2 linked regions of the Crateriforma conspicua genome follow. The protein of the gene in region 2 interacts with the protein of the main gene of each other region in a pairwise test. Links are inferred from orthologs where the notes say so. Each region holds a gene or a part of one and is shown on either strand. Other genes may lie near its edges.

The links. Proteins that work in one complex are often made in the same cells at the same time.
Region 1: the proteins of nth (region 2) and aceE interact in binary tests that used the Escherichia coli proteins (3 or more experiments, as listed by UniProt). The link is inferred for Crateriforma conspicua from one-to-one orthologs.

Annotation. Positions count from the first base shown.
Region 1 is NZ_CP036319.1:3,225,478-3,233,212, reverse strand. The notes cover bases 1,429-4,659. They hold aceE (pyruvate dehydrogenase (acetyl-transferring), homodimeric type), read left to right. Parts: upstream 1,429-1,729; coding sequence 1,730-4,459; downstream 4,460-4,659. Other genes in these bases: Mal65_RS12195 (2-oxo acid dehydrogenase subunit E2), read left to right, coding at 4,560-4,659. Outside these bases: Mal65_RS12210 (low molecular weight protein-tyrosine-phosphatase), read right to left, coding at 35-532; Mal65_RS12205 (hypothetical protein), read left to right, coding at 1,041-1,253; more of Mal65_RS12195, read left to right, coding at 4,660-6,026; Mal65_RS12190 (metallophosphoesterase), read right to left, coding at 6,103-6,873; Mal65_RS26465 (hypothetical protein), read right to left, coding at 6,866-7,057; Mal65_RS12185 (hypothetical protein), read left to right, coding at 7,120-7,735. UniProt on the Escherichia coli protein: Component of the pyruvate dehydrogenase (PDH) complex, that catalyzes the overall conversion of pyruvate to acetyl-CoA and CO(2).
Region 2 is NZ_CP036319.1:550,239-557,493, forward strand. What follows is about bases 1,829-4,579. They hold nth (endonuclease III), read right to left. Parts: upstream 3,656-4,579; coding sequence 3,002-3,655; downstream 1,829-3,001. Other genes in these bases: Mal65_RS02110 (AMP-binding protein), read left to right, coding at 1,829-2,976; Mal65_RS02120 (hypothetical protein), read right to left, coding at 3,722-4,579. In the rest of the region: Mal65_RS02105 (cryptochrome/DNA photolyase family protein), read left to right, coding at 1-447; more of Mal65_RS02110, read left to right, coding at 643-1,828; more of Mal65_RS02120, read right to left, coding at 4,580-4,765; Mal65_RS02125 (hypothetical protein), read left to right, coding at 5,037-5,657; Mal65_RS26885 (hypothetical protein), read left to right, coding at 6,175-6,906; Mal65_RS02135 (sugar phosphate isomerase/epimerase family protein), read left to right, coding at 7,165-7,255. UniProt on the Escherichia coli protein: DNA repair enzyme that has both DNA N-glycosylase activity and AP-lyase activity. The DNA N-glycosylase activity releases various damaged pyrimidines from DNA by cleaving the N-glycosidic bond, leaving an AP (apurinic/apyrimidinic) site.

The DNA of each region.
Region 1 (7,735 bases), 2.7 Mb from region 2 along the record:
GCGGTGAGGTCAGATTTCGTCCAGATTCGGCGGTTCAGACTTCGTCGCTGAAACCCGCGTCAAAGATGCTTTCGCCCATCATCGTTTGCAGGATGACCGGACAGCCTTCTTCCAGCATGTCCAGGACTTCGTCGAAGCCTTCTTCGCCGCCGTAGTACGGGTCCGGGACGTCCTTGGGCCAGTTGTCGTCCAGATAGTCACCGAACATGCGGATGTGTGATTTTTCTTCGTCCGCCATCGCCAGCAGGATCGAGTGGTTATCGCTGTCCATCGCCAGCACCAGATCGAATCGTCCCGGTTGTAGATCCGCGGTGGTCACCTGACGTGCCCGGCTGGTCAACATATAGCCACGAGCCTCCGCGGCGGCCATCATCCGCGGGTCGGCCGGTTTTCCGACGTGGTAGTCGTGCGTTCCGGCCGAGTCGATTTCGACATCCAGGCCGAATTCTTCGGCGAAACGTTTCATCACCGCTTCGCCCGCCGGCGAACGGCAGATGTTCCCCATACAGACGAACAGCACGCGTTTGGTCATCGGACGAAATTCTATTTTGAAAGTACGGCGAACATGGGTGCCCCGGTCCGTGTCATCAACATCGGTGTGGGGCGGTGACGTGCCCAAATCCTAGGCGATGGAAGCTTTCGGCCAAACCGCCGGACTGCGGCAAATCGTCACGATTTCACACCGTTTGTCCCGTCCATCCCAAGTTTCACCCGCAAACTTGGAAATTTGTTTTTAAATCCCCAGGGCCCCCAAAAAGCCCGAAAGTGCACATTTTGAGCCGCCAGGCAGTAGCAGACCGAAGCCTTACAGTACCATTTGAGGGGATTCCTGGGCGGATTCGCACGCATATCTTGCAGGAACCCAACGAGCCCTGAGCACCGATCGTTTGGCGACGACGAGCCTCCCGAAGGGGATTCTAAATTGCTTTAAACGATTGCTTAGGATACTTTACGGCTCACTCGGAATTGCACTGCGACGCATGAGGTACAGTAGTATGTCGATCCGGTTCAGTCAGTCTTGTCCAACTTGCGGCCGACGCGTGGAGATTCGCGCCTCGTTGCTGGGCCACATCGTGGCTTGCCAACACTGCGGCAGCGAATTCGTCGCCAGCGATTGCGACGGCGACGGCCACCAACCACGCAGCACCGAAGAATTGATGCGACGCGTCGATCAGGTGCTGGCCCAGGCGGAGGTTTCCAAAACGCCCCCGGCCCCCACCAACGCTCCGGTGGCCGCCGTTCACCACCGTTAAGGGACGCCTGGTCCACGATCAACGCCCACGACCAACTCCCGCTTGATCTGTTGCCGATTCGGCGTCTCCAACCCAAGCATTGTCATCACGGCCCGGCCTGCACGGCACCGGGCCGTTTTTCTTTGGGGGATGGGGCGATCCGCCGGTATGATTTTGGTGCGTCTTCTTTGTGGCCGTTATCCGCCTGCCGTCTTGCCGGGAATCACCGTGTCTGGCTACTCTAAACGTTCCAGGCGGAGGCTTTTTCGTCGCACCGATCGGCCGTCGGACACGACGTCGACGGCGACCAGAAAGATGCCCGACTTTCGCGGCGGTTTTCAATCGCCCGACCGATCGGACATCCCTTTCCGGTGTGGCATCCAGCCAGACGATGCAACGCCCGTTCCGCCCCATTGCTTGCGGACTATTCTAGCCTTGGAATGCCCGCGCCCTCGGCCGCGATAAAGCCGTTTCAACCATCGGGAAATATTAGCGTCATGCAGGAATCGAAAACCGTCGCGAAAGCCGAAGTCGCCCAACAGCTTGGCGAATTACAAAAGGCCGCCAAGTTTGACACCGACGCAGCGGAAACGCAGGAATGGTTGTCATCGCTGGACTATGTGCTCAAAAGCAAAGGGCCGGACCGCGTTCGATTCCTGATCGATCAACTGCGCGATCGTGCGGCGGCCGAAGGCGTTCCGTTGTCGGCCGACACGGCGACGCCGTACGTCAACACGATTCCGCTGAAAGACCAACCGGCGTATCCGGGCAACCGCGAACTGGAACGACGCATCAAATCGATCGTTCGCTGGAACGCGATGGCGATGGTCGTGCGTGCCAACAAGCGTGGCGGCGGCGTGGGCGGTCACATCAGCACGTTTGCCAGCAGCGCGACGCTTTACGAAGTTGCGTTCAACCACTTCTTCAACGGACGCGGCGAAGACGGCTATTCCGGCGATTCGGTTTATTTCCAAGGCCACGCTTCGCCGGGGATGTATTCGCGTGCTTTCTTGGAAGGCCGGCTGGATGAAGCCAAGCTGGAAAACTTCCGCCGCGAACTGGAACCCGAAGGCGGATTGTGCAGTTACCCGCACCCGTGGTTGATGCCCAGCTTCTGGGAATACCCCACCGTCAGCATGGGCCTGGGCCCGATCATGGCGATCTATCAAGCACGCTTCAACGAATACCTGCGTGACCGCGGCTTGAAAGACACCAGCGGTCAAAAGGTTTGGGCGTTCTTGGGCGACGGTGAATGCGACGAACCGGAAACGCTGGGTGCGATCGGTCTGGCGGCTCGTGAAAAGCTGGACAACTTGGTCTTCGTGATCAACTGCAACCTGCAACGCCTGGACGGTCCGGTCCGCGGTAACGGCAAGGTGATCCAAGAACTGGAATCGATCTTCAACGGTGCCGGCTGGAACGTCATCAAGGTCATCTGGGGCGGCGAGTGGGATGAACTGTTGGCCAAAGACACGACCGGCTTGTTGGCCAAGCGGATGAACGAAGTCGTCGACGGCCAGTACCAGAAGTACACCGGCATGCCGGGCAGCTACATCCGCGAACACTTCTTTGGCAAGTACCCAGAACTGCTGGAACTGGTCAAACACCTCAGCGACGAAAAACTGGAAAAGATTCGGCGTGGCGGCCACGACCCGGAAAAGGTCTACGCGGCTTACAAGCGGGCGACCGAACTGAACAACGGCAAACCGACCGTGATTCTGGCCAAAACCGTCAAGGGTTACGGCTTGGGCGAAGCCGGCGAGGGTCGCAACGTGGCCCACAACCAAAAGAAGATGAACGAAGAGGAACTGTTGGAGTTCCGCACCCGGTTCGGCATCCCGATCAGCGACGAAAAGGTCGGCGAAGCACCGTTCTACAAGCCGCCGGAAACCAGCCAAGAAATCAAGTACTTGCGGCAGCAACGCGAATCGCTGGGCGGATACTTGCCCAGCCGTCCGACCGAACATCCGACGATGGAAGTCCCGTCGCTGGACGATTTCCGCAAGACGATCGCCAAGCTGGAAAACAAAGAAATCAGCACCACGTTTGCCGTCGTGCAAACGCTGGTCGCGATGTGCCGCGACAAACGGATCGGCAAGAACGTCGTTCCGATCGTCCCCGACGAATCACGCACGTTCGGGATGGAAGGCATGTTCCGCCAGTTCGGCATCTATGCCCACGCGGGCCAGCTGTACGAACCGGTCGATTCGGACTTGGTGACCTATTACAAGGAAGCCCAAGACGGCCAAATCCTGGAAGAAGGCATCACCGAAGCCGGTTCGATGGCCAGCTTCAATGCCGCGGGAACCGCGTACAGCTGTCACGGGATCAACATGATTCCGTTCTATATCTATTACAGCATGTTCGGATTCCAACGGATCGGTGACCTGATCTGGGCCGCCGCCGACATGCGGGCCAAGGGATTCCTGATCGGTGGTACCGCCGGCCGCACCACGCTGAACGGCGAAGGCTTGCAACACCAGGACGGACACAGCCTGCTCAACGCGATCGCGTTCCCCACCGTTCGCGCCTACGATCCGGCGTTCGCTTATGAAGTCGTCGTGATCATCCAAGAAGGCCTGCAACGGATGTACGCCGACGGCGAACAGTGCATCTATTACATCACCGCCGAAAACGATCCGTACAACCACCCGGAAATGCCCGAGGGTTGTGAAGAAGGCATCATCAAGGGGATGTACAAGTTCCGATCCAAGGACGTCGACAACGCCAAGGCTCGGGTGCAACTGTTTGGCAGCGGTGCGATCCTGAATTCCGCTTTGGCCGCACAAGAACTGTTGGCCGAAAAGTACGGCATCGCCAGCGACGTTTGGAGTGTGACCAGTTACACGCAACTGCGTCGCGATGCCCAAAGCTGTGCACGCTGGAACATGCTGCATCCGACCGAAACGCCGCGCAAGAGCTATCTGGAAACGATTCTCGATGGCGTCGAAGGCCCGTTCATCTCGGCCAGCGATTACGTGTGTGCCTTGGGCGAACAATTGACACCGTGGATCCCGGGCGACTATTGCGTGCTTGGTACCGACGGCATGGGACGCAGCGAAACTCGCGAAGCGTTGCGACGTCACTTCGAAGTCGACGCGGAATCCATCACCATCGCAACGCTCAGCCGGTTGGCCAATGCCGACGTCTTGTCCGCCGACGATGTCGCCGCGGCAATCAAAGAACTGGACTACGACCCGGAAAAGGCGGATCCGTACTATGCATGATCGGCCCGGTGCCGATCCGCATGGCCACGCCTGATCCCCATGCTCCTTTGAACCTTTCGACCTTTTCCGAACACGAACACCATCCCCCCGCATTAGCAACATGACCGAAGTCAAACTTCCCGAGTTGGGTGACGGCATCGAATCCGGCGATGTCCTTGAAATCTTTGTCAGCGTCGGCGACGTCATCAACGCCGGCGACGACATCGTCGAAATGGAAACCGACAAAGCCACCGTTCCGGTCCCGGCATCGGTCGGCGGCAAGGTGACCAAGATCACGATCAGCGAAGGCGACACGGTGCCCATCGGCGGCGTGTTGCTGGAAGTCGAGGAAGCCGCCGGCGCCAGCGGCGGCAGCGAATCGGCCCCCAGCCAACCGGAAGCCGCCCAGCCGGAGGCCAAGCAACCGGAACCCGCCGCGCCGGCGACGCCGGAACCCGCGGCAACGCCCGAACCGGAACCCGCACCACAGCCGCCGGCCGCGGCGACGCCGCCTGCTGCGGCACAACCCGCTGCTCCAGCCCAACAACCCCCGGCTCAACAGCCGCCAGCGGCCGCTCCCGCACCAGCGGCTCCGGTGCAACCACCTGTCGCTGCACCGGTCGCACCGCCCTCGGGTGCCGTGATTGCTGCGGGCCCGGCGATCCGACGCTTCGCACGCGAAGTCGGCGTGGATCTGTCGCGTGTCCAAGGATCCGGCGAAAGCGGACGCATCACCCGCGAAGACGTCTTGGCCGTCGTGCGTGCGACCAGCGGTGCGGCACGCCAACAAGCCGCCGCTCCCAATGCTGCGGCGGCCCCCGCGGCAGCGTCGGCAACCCCCGCATCGCCCACCTCGGCAGGCACCGCCGACGTGGACGACTTTGGGCCGATCCGTGTGGAACGGATGAGCAAGATCCGTAAAACGATCGCGGCTCAGATGCACAACTCTTGGACCACCGCGCCTCGCGTGACCAACTTCGACGACGCCGACGTCACCGATTTGGAACGGTTGCGATCCAGCAGCAAAGAAGATTACGCGGCCCAGGGTCTGAAGCTGACCACGATGCCGTTCTTGATCAAGGCCGTCGCGACCGCACTGCGTCACCACCCGATCATCAACGCCGTGGTCGATGAAGAAAACGGCCAAGTCATCTACAAGGATTACGTCAACGTCGGCATCGCGGTGGACACCGATCGCGGATTGGTCGTGCCGGTGATGCACAACGCCGATCAAATGGGCGTGCCAGAAATCACACGCAGTCTGGCTGAAATGGCCGGCCAGGTCCGCAGCGGCCAATTCGCCGTCAACGATTTGCGTGGCGGCACGTTCACGATCAGCAACTTGGGCGCGATCGGCGGTCAATTCAGCACGCCGATCATCAATGTTCCCGAAGTCGCGATTCTGCTGGTCGGCCGCAGCCGCAAGCTGCCCGTCGTCATGCCCGATGAAACGATCCAGCCGCGTTTGATGATGCCGCTTAGCCTGTCGTACGACCACCGCCTGGTCGACGGTGCCGCGGCGGCACGATTCTTGAACGACGTGATCGCGTATTTGGAAGCCCCCAGCCGTTTGCTGTTGGCTCTGTAACCACGAATCACTGGCCACAGATCGCTCGTCGGTCAGGGCTTGGCGGCCCGGACCGACGTTGGTCCCCGGACAGGTTTCATTTCGGTTGCGGATCCATCACGATCCGCACCGGCAAGAATCCGACGTGTCGAATGGCGGCACCGCCGTTGTAAAAACGCACGCCGCCGACCTCGCGACCATCGATCCGTTGGTGCGTGTGGCCGAATACGATTCGGTCGACTCCGCGTCCGTCGGTCGGATGTTGGTGCCGCATCCAATGCAGCAATCGCCGGCACGTTCGGTCGATCGGATGCACCATCTTGGCGGTCGCCCAGTGCAATCGAAACGCGATCGCCGCATCATAGGCTCGATTGTGCAAATTCCCGGCCGGCCGCTTGCGGCTCCACTTGTGCCGGTACTTTTCAAACGATTCTTGGGTGCCCTGTTTTTCGATCACGTCACCGTGAACAAACAGGGTGTCGGCGATCCGCATCGCGTCCAGCCCGTTGGCCAAATTCGAACGTGAATCGGACCACGTGGCGATGCGATCTTCAAACGGTTGGTGGGCGTCGTGGTTTCCCCGCAGATACACAAACATGTGATCGGGAAATTCAACGCACCACTGGTCCAGCCACTCGATGGCCGCATCAATGGTTTGGTGCGTCGAACCGACGCGGCTCCAGCGAAAATCAAACAAGTCTCCGCCCCACACACACACCTGGCTCCACCGGACCGCTTGTCGGATGGCATGGGCATGTTGATCGGCGACGCAGCGGGAACTGAACAAATGCAGATCCGAAATAAAGCTGACGCGTGCCGGCAACGGCCGATTCTGGGTCAGCGGATGCTGTGTCCAGTGGCTAATCATGGTCAAACTTCAATGCGTCAAACTTCAAGACGACGAACCAGGGGACGTCAAAGTGGCGGCAACCGGAATCTTCCGCGTCGGGATACCGCGACTTCCGTGCCAATGGCGTGCCGGTCACCCGGCGTCGCCCCATCACAAGGATCGAATCATTAGAATCGTTCCAGCCGGCCACCACATCCGCCATCACAGATGATGACCGATCGGCCTTTGGCGGCTCCACCCCCAGTGACCGTATAGTACGACACGATGCGATCGAAACAGCAGCTTTCTCCGGCGGAAGAAGCCCAGCTTCGGCGACAGAAACGCGACAAGAAACATCATCGCAAACGCTGGATCAAAGAAAATCTGTACTGGCTGGTCTTTGCCGGCGTTTCCGGTGTCGCCGCAATCGGATGGCTCAGCTACATCGCGGTCGAACACTTTGCCGGCACGCGGATCGCCGAGGCTCCCGACACGTCATTGCAATCGATGGATGCTGCCCTAGCCGTCTATCGCAGCGGTGACGTGGAAAAATCAATCCAAGACGTCTATCAGCTGACGCGTTGGGAAGAAGGCGAACCGATCACCAAAGCGATGGACTACGCCAACCACTGGCTGGCGGAGTTTCTGGTCGACAAGGGATACCACATCCAAAGCCGCGAAGGCATGTCTCGGCTGCGTCATCATTTGCGTAACGCAGCCGCCGGCGATCCCGAAAACAACCAGCGTGACATCGATGCCATAGTTGCCATGTCTGTATTGGAATCGTCGACCGGCAAGTTGGAAGGGGCGGTGTACCTGCAGGAAACCATCATCGACGACCGCGGTGACGTGCGATTGCCGATGATTTGGTCGCTGATCGAACTGGGCCGCATCGACGATG
Region 2 (7,255 bases):
CCGCAGACCTACGATCGACTGGAATCGTTACCCGATTGGGCGCAGAAGACGATTGCTGAAACTCGATCGGATCCGCGACCCTACTTGTACACGTTGAAGCAATTTGAAAACGCCCAAACGCACGACGAACTTTGGAACGCCGCCCAGCGTGAACTGGTGGAAACCGGTTTGATGCACAACTACATGCGAATGTTGTGGGGCAAGAAGATTTTGCACTGGACCGAAAACGCCCAGCAGGCCTTGGATTTCATGATCCACCTGAACAACAAGTACGGCTTGGACGGGCGGGACCCCAACAGCTATTGCGGGATCCTGTGGGTGCTGGGACGAACCGATCGGGCGTGGGGCCCCAAGCGTCCGGTGTTCGGAAGCATTCGGTACATGACCAGCGACAGCACCCGGCGAAAATTGCGGTTGGGAAAGTATTTACAACGATTTGGTGATTGAATCGGCCGTCGGGCTGGACGCGGCGCAGTGTTTGAACCGATGTGGGCTCCGGTGAATTGGCCTTCGAGCCGGAGTGACGATGACGTAAAACGTTCCGATTGTTCGCCTGACAAACGCCATGTGCGGCATAATCCGGCGTAACAAGACGGATTCGCCACCGCCCCGTCGGCCGACGAATCGATCGAAGACTGTGATGTGGGTGATTGGGTGATATTCAAAGCGATTGCTGTGGCCGTGGTGCTGTTGGTGTTGGCAATGGCCGTTCTGGCGGTGGTTTCCCGGCGGACATTCATGCGGGCGATTTTTCGTCCGGTGCTGTCACTGCTGTACCGCAAACGTGTTGTCGGACTAGAGAATCTGCCCCGCGACGGCGGGTGTGTGGTGATCAGCAACCACATCAGCTGGATCGATGGCATTCTGATTCTGTGGATGCTGCCGCGAAATGTGCGTTTCGTCGTGGCCGCCGAAAACTTCAACGGCGGCGTCATGCAGTGGATTGCGGGGGCGTTCGATACGATTTTGATGTCGGCCAGCCCTAAGTCGATCGCGCGGGCGCTGAAATCGGCACGTGACGGATTGCACGACGGCGACGTCGTTGGTGTGTTTCCCGAAGGCTCGCTCAGCCGGACCGGCCAGCTTCATGGATTCAAACCGGGCATCAAGAAAATTCTCAAGGGCACCGACGCCCCCGTGATCCCGATGTGGCACGAGGGGATGTGGGGCAGCGTGTTCAGTTTTTCGGGCGGCAAGTTCTTTTGGAAATGGCCACGCCAGTTTCGTCGCCAGATCACCCTGTACATCGGCGAACCGTTGGCAGCCGATACGCCGTTGGATGTGATGCGGTCGCGGGTCCAAGATCTGGGGGCGCGGGCCAGCGTCGAAACGCGTCGCCGGTACCCCGTTTTGCCCAGTCGAGTGATCCGCGTTTGGCGTCGACGCGGCCGGCGTATGCAGGCAGCCGATTCCACCGGCGTGGAAGTCGGCGGTCGTGCGTTGCTGACACGTGTGTTTGCACTGCGTCGTGCACTGCGTCGCGAGATTTTCGATCGCGATGAAAAGTTCGTCGGCATCCTGTTGCCGCCCAGCGTTGCCGGGGTCGCGGTCAACGTGGCTTTGGCGATGGACCGGCGGATCAGTTCCAACCTGAACTACACCGTGACCAGCGATGTGTTGAATCATTGCACCGAATCACTGGGCGTCCGGCATGTGCTGACCAGTCGTAAGTTCATGGACAAGTTCGATTTTGAACTGTCCGCCGAAACGGTGATGCTGGAAGACTTGCGTGACAAGATCACCACGATGGACAAGGTGGTCGCATTCATCCAAGCCAATTTGATCCCCGCGGTGCTGCTGGATCGAATGCTGGGGCTGAATCGCATCGATTCGGATGATCTGTTGACGGTCATCTTCACCAGCGGATCGACCGGAATGCCCAAGGGCGTCATGCTGAGCCACGCCAACATCAGCCACAACGTCGACGGGATCGAACGGTTGGTCCGCTTGGATTCCGAAGACAACGTGTTGGGCGTCCTGCCGTTCTTCCATTCGTTCGGCTACAGCGTGACGTTGTGGGCCGTCAACACCTTGGGCCCCGCCGGCGTTTATCACTTCAACCCGTTGGATTCCAAACAGGTCGGCAAGCTGGCCAAGCGATATCACGCGACAGTCTTGCTGGGCACACCGACGTTCATGCGTGGTTACCTGCGTCGCGTCACCCCAGATCAGTTTGCCGATCTGGACGTCGTCGTCGTGGGCGCCGAAAAGATGCCGCCGGACTTGTTCGATGCGTTCGAACAGCGATTCGGTGTCCGGCCGATCGAAGGCTATGGGGCCACCGAACTGAGTCCCCTGGTTGCGGTCAACATTCCGCCCAGTCGATCCGCCGCCAAGCACCAACGCGACCGACTGGAAGGTTCCGTCGGACGACCATTTCCCGGGCTGGGCATCAAAATCGTTTCACCCGATGACGGTCACGAATTGCCCGCGGGCGAAGACGGCATGCTGATCGTGTCGGGACCCAATGTGATGCGGGGCTACGCCGGACAAGACGATTTGACCGCCGAAGCAATCACGTCGGGATGGTACACCACCGGCGACATTGCGCATGTGGATGCCGAAGGCTTTTTGCACATCACCGGACGGCTCAGCCGGTTTTCCAAGATCGGCGGCGAAATGGTTCCGCACGTTCGGGTCGAAGAAGTCTTGCTGGATTTTTTGGAGTCGAATCAGGCCGATGCACCGGAGCCCAGCGATGGGCATCCCGATGTCCCGCTGTGTGTGACTTCGGTGCCCGATGAAAAGAAGGGCGAACGCTTGTTGGTGCTACTTGCCCCCGGTGTGATGAATGAAACAATTCATCCCGATTCGATGCGCAAGGCTTTGACCGACGCGGGGTTGCCCAATTTGTTTGTTCCGGCCCGTGACGCATTTGTGGAAGTCGATCACATTCCGCTGCTGGGCACGGGGAAATTGGATCTGAAAGGCGTCAAAGACAAAGCGGTGGAACTGTCCGGCAGTCCCGTGTCATAGCGATGCATCGGTCGGGCAAGCCGTGTCATGCCTTTTGGTGGATCACCGGTTTACGTCGACGCGGATAGACTTCGCGACAAATCGGGCAAACCGTACCGTCACAACCACGAGCGGTGCAGTGTTCCCGACCGTAATAAATGATTTGTAAATGCAGTTCGTTCCAGCGGTCACGTGGGAACAGTTTCTTCAGGTCTGATTCGGTTTGTGTGACGTTCTTGCCGTTGGTCAAACCCCAACGCTGAGCCAAGCGATGGATATGCGTGTCGACCGGAAATGCGGGTTCGCCGAAGGCCTGTGCCATGACGACGCTGGCGGTCTTGTGCCCCACGCCGGGCAGCGATTCCAACGCATCAATCGAACCGGGGACCTGGCCGTCGTGCCTGTCGATCAAGATCTGTGACAAGGCGGCCAGATTTTTTGCCTTTGATTTTGACAGCCCCAGCGGCCGGATGATCTCCAAGATTTCCGCTTCGCCTAGATCACGCATGGCCATCGGATTGCCCGCCACGCGGAACAATTCCGGGGTGACTTCGTTGACTTTTTTGTCCGTGCACTGCGCGCTCAATACCACCGCAACCAACAGCGTGAATTCGTCGTGATGATCCAGTGGGATGGGTGGGTTCGGGTACAGATCCGCCAACCGGCGATCGATGTGTTCGGCCCGTTCTCGTTTCAGCAAGGTCGTTAAATCGTCTGGGGGTAGGCGGCCATCGGCGATGTCTGGCAATGGCTGGCGGCAATGCATCTAAGAAACGTTTTCTAGACGCTTTTGAATATCCATGGCCAGTTCGTCGGCCTGTTGTCGCATTCTGTCTTCGTTGGATTCGAATTGTTGCTGAAACGTCTGGTCCAGTTCGGCCAGTTTTTGCTTAAGCGTTTCCTGCTTGTCCTTTGTCGACGCTTCGATCTCCGCTGCGACGGCTTGTTTTTGTTCTTCCAGCCATCGATCGATGACCGCCAAGTCTTTGTCTCGTTTCTTGGCCAGGTCACTGGCTTCCAACTGGTGAATCGAAGCGGAAACACGCATCGCTTTGGCTTTGGCGTGTTCCACCGCCGCGATCAGGTCACAGGCATGGTTTTGATGCGAAGCCATCTTTTTTTGAAGGGGGCCGATGGTCGCAAAGTGGGCGGCGATGCCGATGACCAGGGCGGCCACGAACGTGCTGCCCGCGGCAATTGGCGAAGCGTCCGCGGTGAACAGAAGTAGCATCGCCAACAAAAGACCGATGACGATGCCGCCGATCGGGAACCAAAAGTGATCGTGGATTCGCGTGATTCGCAGACCGTGCAGTTCTTGGTTCAACTGCTCGATGCGCGCCGTCAGGTCGTGCATGGATTCGACCGACTGGCGGATGGAATCAGGGGGGCGCAGTTCCAAGCGACCGTAGGCGGCGGCGTCTTCGCGGACTTCGCCGAAATCGGTCCCGTGCTGGTGCATCCAGGATCGCAGCGGTTCGATGGCGGCCGCGGCCCGGTGGTGCGCCTGGCGAATCGCTTGGTCGTCCTTTTGGCGTGCGCTGCTGGGGGTGTTTTTTTCTTGATCAAATCGCGACAGAACTTCGATTCGTCTTTCTTCGGCCTGACGAATCAGCGGTTCACATTTTTGTTGAACCTGTCGTTTGACCGAACCGGCCAGTTTGGCCAATTGCCCGCGTAGGGCCAGGGTTTCGGTTTCGTAACGGTCGATCACCGCCTCGCCGGATTCGTCCCAACGTTTCAGCATGGCCCGGCGGTCTTCGCGGCATTGCCGCATCACGGCGGCTCGTTGGGGATTGGGCGATTCAGACATCGGACCCTCCGGTCGGTACCGCTAGCCGATTCGGCCGGTGCCGCTAGCGGATCGGGCGAAACGTGCACGGCAACTCCCGATTGTACCTGTTCGCAGGTGCGGTCGTGCCGAATCCGTCTTGACCCCGACTCCGACCGACCCGTAGTGAAACACCGAACACCCGCAACGAGCCGAATCGATTCGGCTTTCCGGCACGCTTGATTGTGCCGGACGCGGCAAGATCATCGCTAAATCACCTACCCATCTCCGCGTACGGCAGGACACCGTTTCCATGTTGAAGACCTTGCTTTGCCTTTCTCTGGTTCCGGCCACCCTGCTGTTGGTCGGATGTGGCTCGGACGAACCTGCCGCATCGGTGGCCCAAGCCGCCGCACCGGCGAACGCCGCGAATAACGGCTCCGGTACGCAGTCCGCCGCCGAATCCCAACAAGCCGAAGCGGTCGTCAGCCAATTTCTGGACCGCATTCGTCGTGGGGCCGGACAAGCGTCAGCCGAAGAATTGCTGACCAATCAGGCTCGCAGCGTCATCAGCCGTTTCGGCGGCGTGCAAAGCCTGGGGGCTCCGGACGCTCAGTTCGTGGTCACCCGCAGCCAACCGGCGCCCAGCGTCGAAGGAGAACCGGCCGGACAATCGCTGTTGGTCCACACCGTCTGGGCCGAGCCCGTCACAGCGGAAGACGGTGCCGAAAGCGTTGAAAAAACACAGGTCGTCTGGGCGGTTCAGCAAGAAGCCGGCCAGTGGCGGATTTCCGGCATGGTGATCGAATTGGTCCCGGGCGAAGCCCCGACGGTCATTGATTTCGAGAATGAACAGCAAATCGCGACACTTTTTGGCGGTGGCACCAGCACCGATGAAGTTGCCGAAGCGACCTCGGAATCGGTCTCCCGCTGACCCCGACTTCCGGAGCCACCAAGAACCACATCAGGCGGCGTATCGGTCGGTCGATCGATACGCCGCTTTTTTTCGTGCGCACTGCCCTAAGTGCGGCCAAGTGCTCCTTGGGGGTCTGTTTGCGGGGTCGTGGGCAACCTTGCTAAGTTTCCCTACGTCATGATCGTCGTCAAAACGGGGGCCAGCGGTCGGTGGTGCGTCGGCCCTTTGCCGGTGATTCGGATCGGGCCATGTCCCCGCGTCGATCGTTTTCCGCGATTGCCCCCCATGGTGGCGGCGGACGATGGGCTGGCGGCGATTGACTTTCCCTTCGCCAGCATTATCGTACAGGCAACATTGCGCAATCCGAAAAAGCTGTGCATTTCGCCTGTTTTGCCTGTTTGCAACGATGGTGGGTCGCGATGAAACACTCGCATTGCCCTGAATGAAGTCGGGTCCAGGAGGCAGGCCCTCATTTCCCCGTTCGTGCGACACGAGTTCGCCACGAGAAAGTCCGATCCAATTTGGGAGACAGTTAATGCGTCGTAGTTACGTGATGATCGCGATGGCAGCCATGATTGCTGCATCGCCCGCCTTTACCGGTTCCGCCGATGCGTTCGGCTTGTTCAAGAAGTTGATGGCCAAGAAGAGCGGCTGCTGTGCACCGGCACCGAGCTGCTGCGAACCCGCGCCGGAACCCGTTTGCTGCGAACCCGCCCCAGAGCCGGTTTGCTGCGAACCTGCGCCGGAGCCCGTTTGCTGTGAGCCCGCACCGGCACCGAGCTGCTGCGAAGCCGCCCCGGTCGTCGAGCCCGTCGTCAGCGATTGCTGTGGCGCCGCTCCCGTTGTCGAAGCCGCACCCGTCGTCAGCGATTGCTGTGGCGGCGCTGTGGTCGAAGCCGCCCCGGTTGCCGTCGAAGGCACCGTTGTTGAAGCTCCCGTTTCCGCGGAAGGTTTCGATCTGGCTCCCGGCGAAACTTTGGTCCCCGGCAGCGTCGTGATCAACGAAGCCGCAACGGAAGAAGCTGCTGAAGCTCCGGCCGAAGAAGCCGCTGCTGACGAAGCTGCTGCTGACGAAGCTGCTGCTGACGAAGGCGAAGTCCCCCCGGCACCCGCCGCCGAAGAGGCTGCTGAGGAAGCCACCGAAGCTGCCGAAGAAGCCGTCGACGCTGCTGAAGAAGCCGTCGAAAGCGCCAGCGATGCGGCTGCCGAAGCTGTGACCGGCGATGCACCGCCCGCTCCGCAACCCGATGCCAACACCGACATCTGATCGGTTGCGCATCCGCTTGCCGGATTCAAACATCGCAAACCCTCGCGACGATTCATTTCGTGGCGAGGGTTTTTTGTTTGTCACAACAACTTCGCCGGGGCTGGAGGGTGGCGATCGGTTGTCGGGGGCTTTGCGACCAGCACGGTGGCAAGCTGACGCTCGGGCCGTCATAAAGGGCGGCAACACAAATTTGCCCGCCGGTGACTTTTCCAAGATCACCCATTTCCAAACCCGCCTACGATGGAAGGAATGATATCGATGACCCAATGGCCGATCGGAGTATTTGCATCGGTGGATGCCGGACTGGGCGTCGCCTGGGAAGTGATCGAACAATTGGGCGTGCCGACGA